4 regions of the Shewanella violacea DSS12 genome follow, and region 2 is predicted to be linked to each of the others. Evidence: predicted binding sites of a transcription regulator. Region 2 holds the regulator's gene; each other region holds the start of a gene.

Region 1 (5,365 bases), 720 kb from region 2:
GCATATAGAAAGTGCTACTTTCTCACAGACAACAAAAAGCCACATTGATTAAATGTGGCTTTTTGTTGTCTCTATTCTGTACTTCTTACCCTAACTTATAATTAGTCAGTAGTAAGCTTGTAGGGTACAGAGAGACGAATCTCTTTCTAGTTGAAAAGTACCCCAGCAACTAGGCTGGGGTAAACCAAAACTAGGATGATGGTTTTAAGGCTGACATTGTTTTAGTTCTTAAAGCTCTGTCAGCATCGATTCGGAACTGCTGTAACGCTAATCTGTATAAGTTTAGTAAGAGGGGTCATTCTTAATAAACCTATAGAATTCAGATTATCCCGTATCAACTGCCTCCAATTGTATTGATTTGAGAACAAACCGCAAGAAGAATACGATGTAAGCATTAGCAAATGATCATCTACGAACTAGAAGTCTGACCAGATTAAAACCCAAAGCACTGATAATCAAAGAAAATATTCACCAGAGACAAAACCAGTGACCAAGAGTACCGAAATCAGAACAATGTTTCCTAAATACTTAGTAAATCCATTCAAGTTTTGAATGGATTATGGTCTCAAAAATCACTTTCTTTTGGCGTACAATTCAGTGTAAGGGGCATCCCAATATGGCGGTGAACCAATATGTCCCTTAATGAAATCGATAAAGGCACTGACCTTAGGTGCCAAGTGTTTCCTTCTTGGGTATACAGCTTGAAGAGGCAGATGATGAGTTAGCTGCCAATCTTGAAGCAAGGGCACTAAGGTTCCCTTCTCTACTTCATCCTCAAGCAGGTAACTGGCAAGATAAACCACACCTAGCCCGCTGATCGCAGCAGATTTCAAGGCCGGGGCATTGTCTACTCTAAAGTTACCCGAGACACCTATCTCACAGTAATCTTCACCCTGTTTAAACTGCCACACACTATGTTCGTGCCACTCGCCATGATAGACCAAACAATTATGATCAACTAACTGCTCTGGACGATCGGGCTGGCCGTGTTTCTCTATATATGATGGAGAAGCAGCAAGCAAGAACTGGCACTTCATAAGAGGTCTAGCAACCATACCTAAGGGCAGTTGCTCTGACATGGTCAACAGCAGATCAAGTCCTTCACTGACGACATCGACTTTATGATCTAACAAGCTAATTTGTAACTCTAACTCAGGATGAGTAGCCATAAAATCAGGTAAGGCAGGAATGATATGCATGGTACCGAATGACTGAGATATTCCAACCTTTAACACACCACGAGTGGCATCATTTAGATTATGAACACTCGCAATGGCTTGATCGGCATCCCTAAGTAACTCTTCACCTTGTGCGTACAGGAGTTGTCCTGCCTCAGTTAAACTTAGGCTCCGGGTGGTGCGCTGAATTAACTGCACACCTAATTTATGTTCAAGATCGGCTACTTGAGTACTTACTTTGGATTTAGAAATCCCCAACTTTCTTGCTGCGGAACTAAAGCTGCCAGCTCTGGCAACATGAGTAAATATTGCGATAGGTTCCAATAGTTCTAACATGTAAATCGCCTTAAGGTGTTTACGACACTAACGAATACTTACACTAAAGATTAGAGTCTGAATTTTTTGAAAATCTTAACAATCATTAAAAACAGTAACTTATAAAGTGGAAGTACACTAGAGTAGAGTCCAATATCTGAACCACTCAATAATTGAGGGCCAGTTTGTTATTATTTTTTGTAAGTATACCAAAGATTTGCGCCTTAACTCTAATACCTAATCGATAATGTTTATTCATAAAGGCTAAATTTGATTGAAATGCTAGCAAGTAAGGATTAATAACAAGAGGCTAAACAGAGAAAAACCCCTGTATTCAATTTAAATACAAGGGTGTTGCGAATATGGGAGGGGCAACAGGGTCCAAGGTTTCAAGCTATGGCTTCACAGCTCATAAAAACGATACTATTCGAGCAATTCCACTTTAGGCGCATCTATGAGTGGGTATTTTTCCAACTCAGGAACGGCGATTCTGAGTTGCTGCTCAAGAGCAATCAAGTTTTGAAATTTATCACACATTTTGTCAGCTCTAGACTCAAGTTCTTGTGCTTGAGCCTCCATCTGCAACTCTATATCTTGACCCACATTTTCCATTTTTTGGCCAAAGGATTGCATTTTCTGTTCAAATGAATCGCCATCACCGGAAAGCATCTCGCTGCCTAAATTCATCATCATGGTACCGATGGAGTTTTTGACTAATTGCTCAACTTCTTGCTCAAAATCTTCACCAAAAGTATCTTCCAAAGAAGATTCGGTAGAACCTAGATAGAACTTATCGCCATTTTGGTAGGCAAGTTTCTCGACTCTCTGCTGGAACCCATCCATCATCTCATCAAGTTTGGCACCTGCTGCGTCACCCAGTAGCGGGGTTAATGCCATACTCGCCGCAGTCGATGCGATACCAACCGCATCATGAACCAGAGCGATAACTTCCGGAACCTGAGTCGACACTTGGTCTGAATACTGACTCAAGAGTTTCTCTTGTCTGGCATTCAAGGGCACCTGCTCGCCTTGAACATATAGCTTACCCATCTCGATGCGATACACTTCTTTGCCTGCATCACTTATCGACAATAACTTAGGCTCAACTGTGATGTCATAGTTGAGTGCAACCTCACAATGGCTATTGTCACTGGAATATGAAGCCGATGAATGCTCTTCGTGAGCAGAAACTGAGGTGATTGTTCCGCTAACGAGTAAGACCGTACTGATCCCAATAGAAGTGGCTAATTTTCTCATCAAATTTATCCTTAATTTAAATGCTCTTTCGGCAATGGCTTAATATCAGTTGCGATACACTTACTGATATCGGCAATAACGCTTATGACATAGAACAAAGCACAAGCTGTGCCAACAATGTAATCAGTTGATAATATTATAAAATAATATATTTAAAGGAAAATGTATGAAGATGGGAATAGTGAATAAAACCAGTAGTTGGTTAATTCACTAAATTGAATTAACCATAAATAGCTTGGCGATAAGATAATAAATTTACACTAGAGCTGTGATCAGCACCTAGAAAATAGAACGACCCAGTCTTTGACACAGCTCTTCGAGCGCGGCAGTACCTGCCAGAGAATTACCATTAAGATCTAGCTCGGGAGACCAGACACACACGGCCATATCACCAGGGATAACGGCAATGATCCCGCCGCCGACACCACTCTTACCAGGCATACCGACTCGATAAGCAAATTCGCCGGCACCATCGTATAGTCCCGAGGTGGCTAATAATGCATTCATCTGCCGAGTTTGTACCGGAGAGAGTAACTGAGAACCATCTAAACATTTACCCTTATTAGCCAGGTACAAGATGGCTTTTGACAGATCGGCACAGTTCATTCGTATGGCACAATAATGAAAGTAGCTTTGCAGAACCGTATCAACATCGTTGTTAAAGTTGCCAAAAGACTTCATCAAGTAAGCAATAGCCGCATTTCTTGCGCTATGTTCGTACTCAGAAGCAGCCACGACTCTATCTGAAATGAGTTTTGGATTGGTACTCAGCTCACGAATGAGTTCGAGCATCCTATGCTTAGGTGCACCTAATCGAGCTTGTAGCAGGTCCGCAATGACGAGTGCGCCCGCATTAATAAAGGGATTTCTAGGGAGACCTTGCTCTAATTCAACCTGAACCAGTGAGTTAAAGGACTGCCCCGAAGGCTCCTTACCAACCCGAGACCAGATCTCTTGCTCTTCATAGAGAGTTAACGCTAATGTCAGGCTAAATACTTTGGAGATACTTTGAATTGAAAAAGGTTCCAGATAATCTCCGGCACCTATAGTTGTACCATCGATACTGGTGACTGCGATGCCAATTTTATTAGGATTAACCTTCGCCAATTCTGGGATATAGTCAGCCACTTTACCTTGGCCTAGCAGGGGCCGAACTTTATCGACCACCTGCTCGAGTAATGCCAATTCGGGCACTAACTCCACCAAATATCGTAAAGTTCGCTAACCACTACGTCTGATACCACTTGTCCCTTCCAAAAATCAGTAACGGCAGTACGATCATCTTCGCTGCACTTACCAATAGTTTGAGTGGCTATGATACCTTCCCACTGCTTATGACCACCGCCGTGGAAGCCTAAGTCGCGAGGCTCTATCACCTGATCGATAAACTGATCCACGATAGTATCAATCTGTTCCTCAGATACAGACTCATCGAAAGTCCAGTTAACGTCGAAACCTAACTCTTGAAATTCATCTACACGTAATTTTTTTCGTAAACGACGACTGCGTGTTGCCATGGTAATTTCCACCTTTATTTAAATAACTTATAAAAAATAATTTTCATTGAGAGTATTGATTGGACTCTACCGCTCAATACTCAGAAACATTAATCGATACGCTCGAACATAATATCCCAGACACCGTGGCCTAATCTGTGACCTCTGGCCTCAAACTTAGTCAATGGACGATGCTCTGGACGCTTAATAACGTCACCTGTAGTCGATTGGTTTTTATAACCTTCAGCAGCGTCCAAAACCTCGAGCATATGCTCGCTATAGTTTTCCCAATCTGTTGCTAGGTGAAAAACCCCACCAATTTTTAACGTACGACGGATCAGCTGCGCAAAATCAGGCTGAACGATACGACGTTTATGATGGCGCTTCTTATGCCAAGGATCTGGAAAGAAGAGCTGCACCCGAGCCAAGGAGCCGGCAACTATGCTGTTTTCTAATACTTCTACAGCGTCATGATGAAAAATCCGTAGATTCGTCACACCAGCTTCTGCAGCATCGGATAAACAGGCGCCAACACCAGGTTTATGAACTTCTATGCCGATAAAATTGAGTTCAGGTGAGGCTTTAGCCATCTCAACAAGAGAAGCCCCCATGCCAAAACCTATCTCAAGTACGGTATCAGCCTCACGGCCAAATACCTGAACCAGATCCAGAGGCTCTGGCGAGTAATCTAGCCCCATTGATGGCCATTGCTGTTCCATCGCGGTAGCCTGACCTTTAGTCAATCGGCCTTCTCTTAATACAAAGCTTCTTACTTTGCGAAGGTACTTACCTTCTTCATTAAATTCCGCGGTTGTCACGTCGCTCATTTTCGCCCTCTGTCTGGCTAGATTAATTAGAAAAGAAGGGCATTATCCAAAGATTCTAAGTCAGTGCAAGCCTTAGTTACCCTAATTGGCCTACTATAATTCGGCAAAGTATACCAAAATTATCAGAGGCTGCGAATTCCCAGCTCTTTCTCTTAGCTAGAAGACGAGATAAATCATAAATACACGACAAACTCGACTTGTTTAAATATGCCTTGATAGATAGACTGCCTCCATAAAAACTATGTTAATAACTTATCTTTCTTACTTCTGATTTGTAATAAAATAATGACCA
Region 2 (5,365 bases):
TAGCTCAGGTTCCCAATGGGGATTTGGCAGGAAACGAACGTCAAACATGAAGTCAGCCTCCACCGGCATGCCATATTTGAAGCCAAAAGATTCGAAGTTAATTACCAGCTCTTTATCGACACTACCCAAGAGAATTTCACGGATCTTATCACTCAGGTCATAGATGTTGAGGTTGGATGTATCTATGTAATGATCGACCATCTTAGATACAGGTTCGAGTAGCTCTCTTTCATGTTCTATGGCTTCTTTCAGCGAAGTCTTAGTGCGGGATAGAGGGTGTAACCTGCGAGTTTCACTGTAGCGCTTCAGCAGTACTTCATCGCTGGAGTCTAAGAAGAAACTGAGTAGTTCTGTGCCCTTAGGGAGGTTAGCAAGTTGCTTTAAAAACTCTTTATCTTGCTCTGGCATATTACGCACGTCAACACTAATGGCGACAAGATCTGTGCTGCCCTTAAGTTGTTCGAGCAAGGTATCCATGAGCGGCAGAGGAAGATTATCGACGCAGTAGTAGCCAAGATCTTCTAGGACCCTGAGTACAACAGATTTTCCCGAACCGGAGCGACCGGATACCATCACCAGTTTCATTGTGTTATTACCTGATAGAGTTCTGACTCATCTTGAGTTTTTCGTAACTGTTTCACAATAAGCTTATTATTGAGCTTTTCGGCCATAGATGACAGAGTACTCAAATGCTGCTCACATTGATCCGCAGGTACTAAAAGTGCGAATAGTATATCTACAGGTTGCTTATCAATGGCGTCGAAGGAGATAGGCTCTTCGCACTTGATTAATACAGCAACCGGTTGACTTATGTTGCTCAGCCTACCATGAGGAATCGCAATACCATTACCTATACCTGTGCTTCCCATTTTTTCTCTCGCCAAGAGGCTTTCAAAAATCTCTTGTGAAGATAGGGTTGGGTATTGGACAGCCGCAAGATCGCTGATGAGTTCCAATACCTTTTTCTTACTGCCCGGAGTGGCGCAAGTGGTACACTCCGGCTGCAGGATGCTGCTTAATTCCATTATTTAATGCTTTGTTAGCTTCTCTTTGTGTTTAATAACCTGACGGTCGAGCTTATCAATCAGGGAGTCTATTGCGGCATACATGTCAGCATTCTCTGACATGGCGAAAACCTCACCACCGGCAAGGTGGAGTTTAGCTTCGGCTTTTTGCTGCATTTTTTGAACATTTAAAATAACGTGCACATTATTGATCTGATCGAAATGTCGTTCAAGCTTAGTGAACTTTTCTTCGACATAATGTCTTAGCGATGTCGTGATCTCTATATGGTGTCCAGTTAGGTTTATGTGCATAGAAATACTCCTCCAGTTTCCGATTTAACTCTTAAGTTGATGATAGGTAAATCTTTCGGGATTTAACTCACAACATAATTCCCTGTTTTACCAGGAGTTGAGCCTAACTAATATCGACTACAGGCCGCTTCTGGTGATTAGCACTTACAATAAGCGTTAATCAGGCCGTCACTTAAACTAGGTTCCCCTAGTTAGGCTATGACCTTTATTCCTTTATTCCTTATTCTACAAACTCTTACGTTGATTCGATGGTGGAATCAACATAGCTTCACGATACTTAGCTATGGTGCGTCTCGCAACCTTAATGCCCTGATCCGCTAATAACAAGGCCATCTTACTGTCGCTGAGTGGTTTCTGTTGGTTTTCGGCGGCGACCAGCTTCTTTATGAAAGCACGAATCGCGGTAGATGAACACTCCCCACCATCATCGGTAGCTACATGGCTTGAAAAAAAGTATTTCAGCTCAAATATGCCCCTTGGGGTATGCATATATTTCTGTGTAGTGACGCGGGATATGGTGGATTCGTGCATCTCAACGGCTTCGGCTATGTCGTTAAGTACCATAGGTTTCATTGCTTCTTCACCGAACTCGAAGAAACCCTGTTGGAATTTCACGATACATTTTGAGACTTTCAGTAAGGTCTCGTTGCGGCTCTCTAAGCTCTTGATAAACCATTTAGCCTCTTGCAGATGCCCACGAATAAACTGGCTATCTGCTTGACTCTTTGTACTTTTTGCCATAGATGCATAATGTTGATTTACACTGATCTTCGGCATGTTGTCTGGATTTAATTCGACCATCCAGCGACCTTTCTTCTTAGTCACTGTGACGTCAGGGATGACATATTCATCCTTGCCCGGGGTAACGGCCAATCCAGGACGGGGGTTAAGCGTCTGGATTAACTCTATGGCATCTCTAAGAGCATCTTCCTTGAGCTTAGTCTTGCGCATTAGCAGGCGAAAATCTCGTCCGGCGATCAGATCCAGATGGTCTCTGATCAGGATCCTGGCGTTATCTATATGTGGAGTCGTGTCAGCGTATTGTGCCAGTTGGATCAAGAGGCATTCACTGAGATCTCTGGCTGCGATACCGATAGGATCGAAGTGTTGGATGCGTTTAAGTACGGCTTCAATTTCATCCTGTTCAATTTCAGGATCTCCCATGGCTTCGAGAATATCTTCAATGCTCTGGGTGAGATAGCCTCTCTCATCTATGGCCTCAATGATGGCCGTTGCTATGGCGAGATCGTTATCAGAAAACGGTGTTAGATTCTTCTGCCATTCGAGATGCTCATACAAACCTTCGCTGGTCTCCCCCTGGAAGGGCATATCGTCGTCGCGCATGGCACCGGAAGTTGAGTTAGGCGATGCGGTATAGACCTCGTCCCAAGTGGTGTCCATGGGGAGCTCTTCGGGCATAGAATCTCGGGTTATCGCCTCGGAGGTTTCAACCGCTGAGTTGTCAATTGGGCCATCGCTCTCTGCAGTGGCACTAAAGTCTTCAGTGTCTACGGTCTTGTCTTCGCCATTGACTGGGGGATCAACTTGCTCTTCATCTAGTTCGAGTAAAGGGTTGGAGTCTAACGCTTGTTGGATTTCTTGTTGCAGTTCCAGCGACGATAATTGCAATAGACGTATAGCCTGCTGCAGTTGTGGTGTCATGGTTAACTGCTGACCCATTTTAAGCTGGAGTGACGCTTTCATTTACCGCTATTCCCTTCATGTAATTATAAAATGAGACAGCCTGCTTGGACTTGTTTGGGGCTTCTCTGAGCCCCTGAATTTTAGGCTAGGTAGCCGAGTATCTGTAGTGACTCATCCCTTAATACGCGTTAAGAATAAGCCTCTTGATTAACTATAGCTTGAATTGTTCACCTAAGTACACAGCTCTTACTTGCTGATTGTCCATGATTTCGGCGGGTGTACCTTCAGCGATTAAATTTCCGTGACTGACTATGTAAGCTCGTTCACATACGTCTAAGGTTTCACGCACATTATGGTCGGTGATCAGTACACCTAAACCACGGCTCTTAAGCTGCTGGATAATTTTTTTAATGTCGATAACCGAGATTGGGTCGACACCTGCAAAAGGTTCATCCAGGAGAATAAACTTAGGGTTGGCTGCTAAGGCTCTGGCTATCTCGACGCGTCTGCGTTCGCCCCCCGAGAGCGCCATGCCTTGGCTATCTCGGATGTGAGTAATATTAAATTCTTCTAGAAGATTCTCGAGTTGTTCTTCTCGAGCGTTGTTATCTATATCTGAGCGAGTCTGCAGGACAGCCATTATGTTATCCCGCACCGATAACTTCCTAAATATGCTCGCCTCTTGAGGCAGATAGCCAATGCCTTTTCTTGCCCTCAGGTGCATAGGATCTAAGGTTAGATCATCATCATCGATTAAGATCCTGCCTTTATCACTCTGTACTAAACCGACGATCATGTAGAAAGTGGTGGTTTTTCCTGCGCCATTAGGACCTAGCAGGCCGACAATCTGGCCGGTTTTTACTGTGATACTAACATCCTGAACTACGGCACGACTCTTATAACTCTTGGCAAGGTTGACTGCCTTTAGCGTCATCTGGCTCATTGCTTTTCCTGCCCTATGATTGGTAACAGAGCTGGCATAGCGTCTTGCTTATTAGCTTGATTGTTAGTTTTATCTTGTTCTATTTCAGGTAATTCCGTCGGTAGTTTCTTGGCCGCCGGCGGTTGTTTTGCCTTATCTTGGCTGGTATCTTGATAGCTTTCAGGCTGGATAATGGTGATGACCCTATCATTGCCTTTACTTTCAGCTATTAACTGTTGCTTAGCTATGTTGTAGCGAATCATATTACCTGTCACTCGACTAGCATCTTGTTCCAGCGTGGCATTACCTAGTAAGGTTAAGGTTCTGCTCGATAGTTCATATCTAATTTCTTTGGCACTGGCTGAAGCCGGGCGTCCATCTTCCATTATTTGCGAGTAAGTCGCGGGATTGCCTATGGCGACAAGTATTTTTCCGCCGCCATCTTCTTTAGAGGTCGCTCTGAGTTCGTCGGCCAAGATCTTGATCGATCCCTGAGTCACCTCTACCGGACCATGAAAGATCATCTGATTGTTCTTGATATCCGCTTCTTGACTAGAGGCTGAGATCTTAACTTCTTGCATGAGATCATTTTGCTTTGCTATACCACTAAAGCTTGTGACACACAGTAGAGCTGCGATGATTAGGTTATGTTTGTTCATATCGTCCTTCAAATGGCGTACTTGTCTTATTCACAACACATATGGAGCGTTGGTCTGAGTCTAATTATTTTTTACTTTTACTTTGGGCTAGTGCAGCTTAAGGCTAATTGACCTCATATACTCCTTTAACCTTACTCAATAGTTGTACTTTCTGAGCTTTAAGATCACCGAACAAGCCCATACCTTGGATCATAAAATCATTACCTGTGATGTACACCTCACGATCTGAGGTCATGATCATGGTATTGAGGTCTAATTCCAAGTAACTGGTTTTCATGGTTTGGATCGGCTCTTCAGCGTTGACTGAATCGATAATAACATCGTTCTCGAGCACGACTTTACCTGACTTTTTATCCAGTGTTCCCATCGTCGATTGCAGGCGCCATTTTGCTTGGCCACCGTTGGGATAGACTAGGTATATGGGCTTAGTGAAATAGGTCATATTGGCCTCATCGAAGTGCTCCATATGGGTGGCAGTGACTCGGCTGCTGACTAAACCTAACTCATTATAATCGACACTACGCAGATCATCGGCAATATAATCTGGTCTTAAGCTGGCATCGAACGCCACCCCTTGATCATTTTTCTTGGATTGTACTTGCCAATACAGCAGCAAGGCCGTTCCGAAGAAAGCTATGATGCCCAGAGTCACTCTATTCATATACTCATACCGTGTGCGGTATCGAATTTCTCTTGGCTGAGGAGTAACAGATCCGTTAACTCACGTAAGGCCCCATGTCCGCCTTTGATGCTAGTGACAAAGTCGGCAGCTTGCTTCACATAAGGGTGACCATCTGCGACACAGACTGAGAGGCCTACTTGTT
Region 3 (5,365 bases), 1.1 Mb from region 2:
AAGCTGTTCCCTGAATAGGTGTGCCACTGGCACCCGTCTCCAGGTATAAATTCTGTCCCATAGGGTCTAATCCGCTTGGATTAATGAAATCAGACATACTCAACTGACCCACGACTTGGTTTTCTATGGTTCCAGGGGTCTTAACCGATACTTCACCTTCGGCAGACACGGTAATACTGGTAGCATTATCTGGGATAGTTATTGCTGGTTGCACCACATAGCCTGAGCCTGAAGTCACCATTTGCCCTGTGTCATCTAAGGTAAATTGACCATTGCGGGTATAGGCCGCTGTACCATCAGGAAGTTGTATCTCAAAAAATCCCGGACCTTCAATCATCATATCCAGGGAGTTATCGGTTGTTAGCATGTTCCCTTGGGTAAACACCTTCTGAGTAGCAACAACCTTAGTACCCGCACCTATGTTTAATCCATTGGGTAACTTGGTATTTGATGCACTGATGCCGCCGGCTTGGTTAACCGTTTGATAAAGGAGATCTTCAAAAACAGCACGGCTCTTCTTATAACCAATCGTGCTTGCGTTAGCCACGTTGTTCGAGATCACCGAGATATCTGTTTGCTGAGCATCTAAGCCTGTCTTACTAATCCATAACGCGGGATGCATAATATTACTCCTAGCTAATACGCATTAATGAAGAGGAGGCTTTATCCATCTCTTCTGCTGTTTTCATCATTTTGACCTGCATCTCAAATTGACGCTGTATATCAATAAGTGCCACCATCTCTGAGACGGCATTGACGTTACTGCCTTCCACAGCACCACTTTCTATTGTAATAAAAGCATCCGCAGGGGCATTGTCACCGGATATCAACCTGAACAAGCCGTCTTCCCCTCGCATCAAATTTTGATTACCTGGATTGACTAACTTGATACGGCCGACGACTTCAATCACTTCCGCCGTAGAGCCTAAAGGTCTGACAGAGATGATGCCATCTTGAGAGATTGATACCTTCTCGATAGGCAGTGGCAACACAATCGGGCCTGAATCACCCATGATGGGATTTCCGCGGTCGTTACGCAGTAGGCCGGTAGTGTCAAAACTTAAACTGCCGGAACGCGTGTATGCCTCACCACCATCGGCGCTCTGCACCGCAATCCAGCCATCACCTTTGACGGCAATATCGAGATCTCTTCCTGTGGTCTTGATTGGTCCCGCAGCAAAATCAGCTGATGGGCTTTCAGTCATAGCAAATACCCTTGTAGGCAATCCTTCACCAAAAGCTTGCATCGAGCGAGCTTGCTCCATATCCGCCTTGAAACCATCGGTATTGGCATTGGCTAAGTTATTTGCGCGCACAGCCAGGGAATTCATATTTTGCTTTGCGCCGCTCATGGCAACGTAGAGTAATTTATCCACTGGTGTTCTCCGTCAATCTTTTGCTAATTACTTTCTATATAAGATTAAAAGCAAACATCGTGCCAATGCAGAAACAACTTGTTGGCACTTAGGAAAAAGGGTAGTAAGTCGAAATGGAGAGAGAAACGGAAAGGCATTGCCGTGCGGCAATGCCTTTATTGCTTTAACTATGGATATCGCGCGAATTAGCGGATCTGTAATATGGTCTGCTGCAAAGTATTATTGACTTCCAGTGTTCTTGAGTTGGCCTGGAAATTACGTTGAGCTGAGATAAGATCCACCAGCTCTGTGGTCAAGTCTACATTTGACTGCTCTAAGGCAGATGAACGTATACTGCCGAATGTACCAGTATTAGCTTCACCAGCCAGTGCCAGTCCCGAGTCTTGGCTAGCCTTCCAGGAAGTGTTGCCTACCTGAGTCAGGCCTTGTTCATTGGCGAAACGCGCCAGTGCAACCCGAGCCAAAGCGACTGTCGTGCCATTACTGTAACTTGCATTGATCAAACCATCGGCGCCAACTTCGACATTGGTGAGACGGCCCACTGTGGTGCCATCCTGGTTTAACTCAGTAACTTCAAACGTCGAGGCGTATTGAGTCGGGTTATTAAAGTCTATGGTCAGGGTTTGCGTACCATCGGTACCAGGACCCAGCACCCCAGCGCCGCCTACCCCTAACGCTTGTGTTTTGATTGTGGCTGGATCACTAGTCGTGTATGAACCTATATCGTTAAACTTGATCACCGCGCCCTTCCAACCGCCGGCGGTTACAGCAGTACCTGTACCATCAGGGGCACCATCTGCATTGGTATCCGTTTGATAGCTGCCTGCCGCGCCATCTAGATCAACTTGTTTGCCATCAACCGCATAGAAGGCAACCCAGTTACTCTCACCGGTATAAGCCGCATTAGGTGGACGCACGAAATAGGTGGTCATAATATGCGGCTCACCCAAGGAGTCATACATGGTAACAGCGGTGGAATTGTTATAGGTATCGCGATCGTTAGGGTCGAACAAGGCTGGATCTAATGTAGAGTCAGCGGCATTAAGATTCATCTGAATGCCGATGTTTTCTGTCTTCTGCGGGCTACCTGCGGTATCTGGAATAGTAACTGGTTTAGTCGTAGTCAGACTCACAGATGTCGAGTTGCCATCTTTGTCTACGGGAAACGTTTGTAAAAAGTTTCCTTGAGAATCAACTAAATAATTACTTGAATCCACTTTAAACGCACCTGCACGGGTAAAAGATTGCTCCTTTCCACTGAGATCCGAAGAGGTCACAAAAAAACCACCACCATTAATGGCCATATCCAAAGCATTATTTGTAAACTGCATACTGCCTTGATGAAATTGCTGAGCCACTTGGCTGGTGGTAACTCCGCCGCCAACGGCAGTCTTACTGTTAGAAAAAATAGAATTTGCGTAGACATCGGAAAACTCAGCTCGAGACTCTTTAAAGCCTATACTGTTAACGTTTGCTATGTTATTTGCAGTGGTGTTTAGATCTTTTTGAGCAGCAGCAATTCCACTCAACGCGATATTAAATGACATGGTTTACCTATATTCAATCGATTACAGCAGGTGGAATGCTAAATACCACCAAAATTCAATTCATAACAACAGGCAATGGGAGTATCTCCCATCGGTATTCTAATTTTTACGTTTTTTGTCTAATGTTTTCCTGATTTAACCAGCGTACTGAGAGCCTGATTGCATAAAAGCATTGCCCTTCGGCAATGCTTTTATCTCCACAGAGAGGATATCTAGCTTATTAGCGGATCTGCAATATGGTCTGTTGCAAGGTATTATTGACTTCCAGTGTCCTTGAGTTGGCCTGGAAGTTACGTTGAGCTGAGATAAGGTCCACCAGTTCAGTGGTCAAATCTACATTCGATTGCTCAAGTGCAGACGAACGAATACTACCGAAGGTACCACTATTGGCTTCACCTGCCAGTGCCAATCCAGAATCCAGGCTCGCCCTCCAGGAAGTATTACCCACCTGAGTCAAACCTTGTTCATTGGCGAAACGCGCCAGGGCAACCCGAGCCAGAGCGACTGTCGAGCCATTACTGTAACTGGCATTGATCAAACCATCGGCGCCGACTTCGACATTAGTAAGACGGCCCACAGTGGTACCATCCTGATTTAACTCGGTCACCTCGAACGTCGAAGCATATTGAGTCGGATTATTAAAGTCTATGGTCAATGTTTGTGTGCCATCAGTACCTGGGCCCAAGACTCCGGCACCTGCAACCCCCAACTGCACAGTTAGGATAGGGTCAGGATCGGTAGTGGTATGTGCACCGGTATCATTAAACTTGATCACAGCGCCTTTCCAGCCGCCGGCATTAACCGCAGGTGTATTTAGCACATCTGCCACACCATCGCCGGTAGTATCTTGATCGAATACACCTGCAGGACCTGCTAAATCAACTTGTTGACCGTCTATGGCATAGAAGGCAGCCCAGTTACTCTCGCCGGTATAAGCCGCATTTGGTGGACGCACAAAATAGGTAGTCAAAATATGCGGCTCACCCAAGGAGTCATACATGGTCACAGCGGTGGAATTGTTATAAGTATCTCGATCGTTAGGATCGAACAAGGCTGGATCTAACGTGGCATCGGCGGCATTAAGATTCATCTGAATGTTAATATTTTCCGTCTTCTTTGGGCTACCCGCAGTATCAGGTATTCTAACTGGCTTAGTCGTAGTTAAACTGACAGATGTGGAGTTGCCATCCTTATCGACAGGAAATGTCTGCAGATAATTACCTTGGGAGTCAACCAGGTAGTCGGCAGAGTTGACTTTAAATGCCCCTGCTCGGGTGAAAGAGTGATCTTTAGCTTCGAGCTCTGATGACGTCACGAAGAATCCACCACCATTGATGGCCATATCCAGCGCATTATTAGTAAACTGTAAGCTACCTTGGTGAAATTGCTGAGCGACCTGACTGGTAGTAACACCGCCACCCACAGCCGTTTTACTGTTAGCAAAGATGGAGTTCGCGTACACATCGGCAAACTCAGCACGGGATTCTTTAAAGCCGATGCTATTAACGTTGGCTATATTATTTGCCGTGGTATTTAGATCTTTCTGCGCAGCTGCGATACCACTCAATGCAATGTTAAACGACATAATTCACCTCGATTCAATTCACTACTTCAGTCAATGTAGCCCACCACCGACACTTCAATTCATAATTGCAGGTAGGAGATATTCACCCAGTTAAAATTCATTATTTCAACCAATGTAACCCACCACAAACACTTCAATTTCAATTTATTACTTCAGTCAATGTAGCCTACCACCGACACTTAGATTCATAATTTCAGTCAATGTAACCAACCACAGACATTCAATTTTTCACTATGGACAAGAAGATATTTACCCGGCTCTAATTCATGATTGAAGCTCACAGGCTTATTTTCCCCCGCAAGCCCAGAGAGCAAGATCACACCTCAGAAACTGCCAAGACATCGCCGAGTTTAATGCCACCTATACCACGTAAATTCAAGATTGAACCGGTAGATGCAGTACCTAGAGAGACGCTGGTAACATGAGCATAAGTAGAAACGGCAAGTTCTTCACTCTGACCATCGACTCTGCCACTGGCTTTAATCGAATAATTTCCGCTTGGCATAGCATCGCCATTTTTGTCCAATCCATCCCAGGACACATCGACATTACCGCCTTGACTACCATCGACCTCAAAAGTCTTGATCAGTTGCCCTTTGTCATCTTCGATACGTACGACTATGATCTCGATAGCCTCAGGCGTACTCACCACTCCCTTAAGTACAGGGTCTTCCACCGAAAGATGGCCGGTATCCGATGGGATCAATACTTTCTGTCCCACAAGACCTGAAGCTTGCAAAGCCTGACTTGAAGTCATAACTGTATTAAGATTGATAATCTCGTCATTGAGATTACTAATACCGTCAACGGTAGAAAATGCTGCCATTTGCGCAATCATCTGATCGTTATCGACGGGT
Region 4 (5,365 bases), 1.2 Mb from region 2:
GGCAATTACCTTCGCCATAGTGCCAGTTTTACCTCCGGTTGAAAATGTAGAGCTATTTGCCGCGTCTGCGATGTTTATCACCTTACAACAGCTACTTATCGGCATAGCCATGGGGTTTGTAACCTTACTCGTTATGCAAACCTTCGTGCTTACGGGTCAAATCATAGGTATGCAGACAAGTTTAGGTTTTGCTTCTATGGTGGATCCTTCTTCCGGTCAGCAAACTCCCGTGATAGGTAACTTATTTTTGTTGCTAACCACCATGATCTTCCTCGCTGTCGATGGTCACCTGGTTATGATCCGTATGCTAGTCATGAGTTTCGAGACTATTCCCATATCAGATCAAGGGCTTAGTATCACAAGTTATAGAATGTTGGCAGATTGGGGTGGCTACATGTTTGGTGCGGCATTGACCATGTCGATCACGCCTATCGTTGCGCTTTTGCTGATCAACCTGTCCTTTGGAGTCATGACCCGAGCTTCTCCTCAACTGAATATTTTCGCCATAGGTTTCCCTGTAACCATGGTGAGTGGTTTAGTTATCTTGTGGTTAACCTTGACACCGATAATGGAGCACTTCAATGAAGTGTGGACCTCAGCTCAACTGCTGCTTTGCGATATACTAAAACTTCAGTGTAATACCGATGGGGCTTTTTGATGTTTCAACTTAACGGGTTGCAGAGCCTATCTAAGGGAGTGCTAGTTCATGGCTGAAAATGACAGTAGCCAAGAGAAAACCGAAGAGGCAACCCCCAGGCGATTAGAACAAGCAAGGGAGAAAGGTCAGGTTGCTCGCTCCAAAGAGCTAGGAACCTCGGCGGTGTTAGTGTCGGCAGCAGTAGGTTTTGCCATGGTAGGCCCCAGTATTGCGGGGAGTTTAGTCACCATAATGACAACCTTGTTTACCATGGACAGGGAACAAGTTTTTGACACCAATCAGATGGTTTTGATTTGGAGCATGATAGGACGAGAGCTTGCCTTTCCTATGGCTAGCCTGATGTTACTCATCGCTTTGGTGGCCTTCATCGGCAATATCGTATTAGGCGGAATAACCTTCTCAACAAAAGCCTTTATGCCGAAAACCGATAAAATGAATCCTATGGCGGGGTTTAAAAGAATGTTCGGTGTTCAGGCCTTAGTGGAATTGACCAAAGGTATCGCTAAATTTTTGGTTGTCGCATTATCAGCATACTTTCTTTTAAGTTTTTTCTTTGATGAAATTTTAGCCTTATCTCGGGACCATCTTCCCGGAAATGTTTACCATGCACTGGATCTACTGGTGTGGATGTTTATCTTACTGTGCTCCTCAACCATTCTCATCGTGGTTATCGATGTGCCATTTCAGGTCTGGAATCACAATAAACAACTCAAGATGACCAAGCAGGAAGTCAAAGACGAATATAAGGACACCGAAGGTAAACCTGAGGTGAAAGGCAAGATAAGACAGATGCAAAGGGAAATCGCGCAGAAACGTATGATGTCAGAAGTTCCAAATGCCGATGTTATCGTTGTCAATCCAGAGCACTATGCGGTGGCGGTAAAGTATGATGCCATGAAGTCGACGGCTCCTTATGTATTGGCCAAAGGTGTCGATGAGGTTGCTTTTAAAATTAGAGAGATAGCCCGTGAACACGAGATAGCTATTGTTTCGGCCCCACCTTTAGCTCGCGCTATTTATCATACGACTAAAATAGATCAAGAGATCCCTGAGGGATTATTTACTGCCGTGGCTCAGGTTTTAGCTTATGTGTTTCAGTTACGCCAATATCAGCGACATGGAGGCCGAAGACCAACCACCATTCCAGTAAAACAGCCCATACCGGATGATTTGAAATATTAGTTTAAGTCGGTCATGTTCCACTAAATTTTGACGGCCCTTAGTCTTATCCTTTAATAGTGTAAGCGTATTTTTCGATGTAATAGTGTAAATGTGCGTCTTAATATACTATTTTTGATGAAAATTCACTCAGTTAAATCACAAGTCATTCATTTAACGGCAATATAACGGTATAGTGCAAACTTGATAATATTAAGTACCACATTGATAACTTAGTTGTTGGTGATGGGAGTAATTTGCACAACTTGGCTTTAAAATTGCTTGATTAGAGCTAGATGTCAAAAGTTTGGATTTTTTGAATGGATGTTAAAGCAAAACTTGGTCAACTTAAACAAATAAAGCCTTCTAGTTTCAAAGGTATAGGGACTCCTTTATTTGTTCTCGCTGCGTTAGGCATGATTATTTTGCCTATGCCACCATTTCTGCTGGATATTCTGTTCTCATTTAATATTGCCTTGGCTTTAGTCGTATTGCTGGTCGCTATTTATACTGACAGACCATTAGATTTTGCCGCTTTCCCCAGTGTATTACTAATAGCGACTCTACTGCGTCTTGCCCTCAATGTGGCATCGACTCGGGTGGTCTTACTCGAAGGACACAACGGTGGTGATGCTGCCGGTAAAGTGATTGAGTCATTTGGATCGGTTGTGATAGGCGGAAACTATGCCGTTGGCTTAGTAGTATTCTTAATCCTTATCATCATTAACTTCGCCGTTGTTACCAAAGGTGCTGGGCGGATAGCAGAAGTTAGTGCTCGCTTTACCTTAGACGCAATGCCTGGTAAACAGATGGCTATCGATGCCGATTTGAATGCCGGCGTATTGAACCAGGAGCAGGCAAGAGAAAGGCGCGCGGAAGTGACCAAGGAAGCCGATTTTTACGGGGCAATGGACGGTGCATCTAAATTTGTTAAAGGCGATGCGATTGCCGGGATCATGATCATGGTGATCAATATCCTTGGAGGATTCGTTATCGGTATGGTGCAGCATGGTCTGGATTTCTCTACTGCGGTGGAGATCTATACTCTGCTAACCATAGGTGATGGCTTGGTAGCTCAGATCCCAGGCCTTTTACTCTCAATTGCTGCAGCATTGATGGTGACACGTCAGAACGAGTCCGGCGATATGGGCCAGATGATGATGTCTCAGATGCTTGACAACCCTAGGTCAATAGCGATTGCTGCCGGTGTCTTGTTTATCATGGGTATAGTGCCAGGTATGCCACATTTTGCCTTTATTTCTCTGGCATTGGTTGTCGGTTCAGTGGCCTACTTCTTATATAAAAAACGAGAGAAAGAGCATGAGGAATCCCTGGAACTTGCGAAGAAGCCTGCTGTAGATAAGGCTGCAGGTAAACCTAAAGAACTCAGTTGGGATGATGTGCAGCATGTTGATACTATAGGGTTAGAAGTCGGATTTCGACTTATTCCTCTGGTCGATAAAGGTCAGGGCGGAGAGTTACTTGGCAGGATTAAAGGGGTACGTAAGAAGTTATCTCAAGAACTTGGATTTCTGGTGCCTGCTGTGCATATTCGAGATAACTTAGATCTCTCTCCTAATACCTATCGTATCTCCTTGATGGGGGTGGCGTCTGGCGAAGCCGAAATAAGACATGATTGTGAACTGGCCATCAACCCAGGCCAGGTATATGGCAAACTCGATGGCATAGAGACGAAAGATCCCGCTTTTGGTTTAGAAGCAGTTTGGATAGCCCCGGAAATGAGGGAGCATGCGCAAACCTTAGGTTATACCGTGGTGGATGCTGCGACGGTAGTGGCTACTCACTTGAGCCAGCTATTAACCAATAATGCGGCTAAGCTGCTCGGTTATGAAGAAGTACAGCAGCTTATGGATATGTTGGCTAAACATTCTCCTAAGTTAGTCGATGGCTTCATACCCGATGTTATGTCCCTGGGAACCGTTGTTAAAGTCATGCAAAACTTACTTAACGAAGGCGTATCGATTCGCGATCTTAAGACCATAGTACAGACATTGCTTGAATATGGTCCCAAGAGTACAGATACGGAAGTCTTGACCGCTGCCGTACGCATTTCACTGAAACGTATGATAGTGCAGGAGATCAGCGGGCCTGAAACGGAAATACCCGTCATTACTTTGGCGCCAGAGTTGGAACAAATGTTGCATCAGTCAATGCAAGCGACGGGAGGAGAAGGGCCCAACATCGAACCTAGCTTGGCTGAGCGGATGCAAAAGTCTTTAGAAGACGCAGCACAAAGGCAAGAGATGGTGGGGCAACCAGCAATATTATTGACATCGGGTATGTTACGTTCGACTCTCTCTCGATTTGTAAAGCACACGATTCCTAACCTAAGGGTTATTTCCTATCAGGAAGTTCCCGATGAGAAGCAAATTCGAATTGTTTCTGCTGTAGGTCAGTAGAGGGCATATAAGTGAAAATTAAACGTTTCTTAGCAAAAGATATGCGAACGGCATTGGCTCAGGTCAAAGAGACCTTAGGCTCGGATGCCGTGATAATGTCGAACAAAAAGGTCACAGGTGGAATCGAGATCGTCGCTGCCGTGGATTATGATGAGCCGAAACCTAAGGCCTTACAGGCTGAAAGACCTGCATCATCAGCCACTTTTATGGACTTGGCTGAAGAGAGAATTTCTCTGGGTTTAAAGAGACCTATTCGCGCAGAAGCTAAAGTAAAGCCGGCACCTGCGGCAGATTCACTTCAGGCATTGCTAGAGAGACAGCAGAGTCGGGTTGAACGACAAGTCTCTGAGCATTCGAGTGATGAATTGGATATGCCCGAATGGGCAAAAGGTTTGCAGGCTCCTCCGTCACAGGCTAAAGCGTCGCCTATGGAGAGGCAGCATTATTCAAATAAGCCCTCACATGAGGCAAAGGGGAAACCTAGCCCTGAACTTGAGATGATGCGTGAAGAGCTGGCATCTTTGAGAAGCTTGTTAACCCATCAAGTTACGGCTCTGATGAGTGAGCAGAAAAGTCGGGTCGATCCCGTTGGCGCCATGCTAGAGAGCAAGTTACTGGATGCAGAGTTCTCACCTGCTGTGTCAAAGAAACTTTCCGAATTGAGTGAGCATTATACGCCTGCTGATTTGGTCAGAGCATTGCCTCGCAGCCTAGCCAATATGTTGGATAATCAAGGTGATGATATCGTTCGCCAGGGTGGGGTGGTAGCGTTTGTCGGACCGACAGGTGTTGGAAAAACAACAACACTGGCTAAATTAGCCGCCAGATATGCAGCACATCACGGCGCTGAGCATGTCGCTTTAATTACAACGGATCATTATCGCATCGGCGCCTTTGAGCAATTGGCCACCTATGGAAAAATAATGGGATGCCCGGTTAAGCAAGCTCATGACCTTAATGAGTTGGAACAAATACTTTATCAGTTCCGTAATCGCAAGCTAGTATTGATAGATACGGCAGGAATGGGCCAAAGAGACATGCGCCTGTTCCAGCAGCTTGATAATTTAGCAGCAAATAGCAGATTGCCTATTCGCAGTTATCTGGTACTGTCATCAACAGGGCAGAGAAG

Evidence for each region. Region 2 encodes sigma-54, which starts transcription at its own class of promoters, with help from an activator protein. Its sites were predicted from a motif close to GTTGGCACGNNNNTNGNNT; they were not measured.
Region 1: the regulator sigma-54 is predicted to act here: its motif matches at 2,848-2,866, upstream of SVI_RS04860 (YggN family protein).
Region 3: the regulator sigma-54 is predicted to act here: its motif matches at 1,425-1,443, upstream of flgF (flagellar basal-body rod protein FlgF).
Region 4: the regulator sigma-54 is predicted to act here: its motif matches at 2,082-2,100, upstream of flhA (flagellar biosynthesis protein FlhA).

What each region holds. Positions count from the first base shown of each region.
Region 1 covers NC_014012.1:1,203,774-1,209,138, reverse strand. The annotation lists gene SVI_RS04865 (LysR family transcriptional regulator) at 573-1,514, opposite strand; gene SVI_RS04860 (YggN family protein) at 1,917-2,750, opposite strand; gene glsB (glutaminase B) at 3,030-3,944, opposite strand; gene SVI_RS04850 (YggL family protein) at 3,944-4,267, opposite strand; gene trmB (tRNA (guanosine(46)-N7)-methyltransferase TrmB) at 4,357-5,073, opposite strand.
Region 2 covers NC_014012.1:480,083-485,447, forward strand. The annotation lists gene rapZ (RNase adapter RapZ) at 1-585, opposite strand, end outside; gene ptsN (PTS IIA-like nitrogen regulatory protein PtsN) at 582-1,025, opposite strand; gene hpf (ribosome hibernation promoting factor) at 1,029-1,316, opposite strand; gene SVI_RS01925 (RNA polymerase factor sigma-54) at 1,542-3,020, opposite strand; gene lptB (LPS export ABC transporter ATP-binding protein) at 3,172-3,903, opposite strand; partial or broken gene lptA (lipopolysaccharide transport periplasmic protein LptA) at 4,008-4,541, opposite strand; gene lptC (LPS export ABC transporter periplasmic protein LptC) at 4,645-5,202, opposite strand; gene kdsC (3-deoxy-manno-octulosonate-8-phosphatase KdsC) at 5,199-5,365, opposite strand, start outside.
Region 3 covers NC_014012.1:1,618,200-1,623,564, reverse strand. The annotation lists gene flgG (flagellar basal-body rod protein FlgG) at 1-622, opposite strand, end outside; gene flgF (flagellar basal-body rod protein FlgF) at 633-1,376, opposite strand; gene flgE (flagellar hook protein FlgE) at 1,562-2,923, opposite strand; gene flgE (flagellar hook protein FlgE) at 3,144-4,508, opposite strand; gene flgD (flagellar hook assembly protein FlgD) at 4,825-5,365, opposite strand, start outside.
Region 4 covers NC_014012.1:1,652,648-1,658,012, forward strand. The annotation lists gene fliR (flagellar biosynthetic protein FliR) at 1-658, shown strand, start outside; gene flhB (flagellar biosynthesis protein FlhB) at 707-1,840, shown strand; gene flhA (flagellar biosynthesis protein FlhA) at 2,137-4,236, shown strand; gene flhF (flagellar biosynthesis protein FlhF) at 4,248-5,365, shown strand, end outside.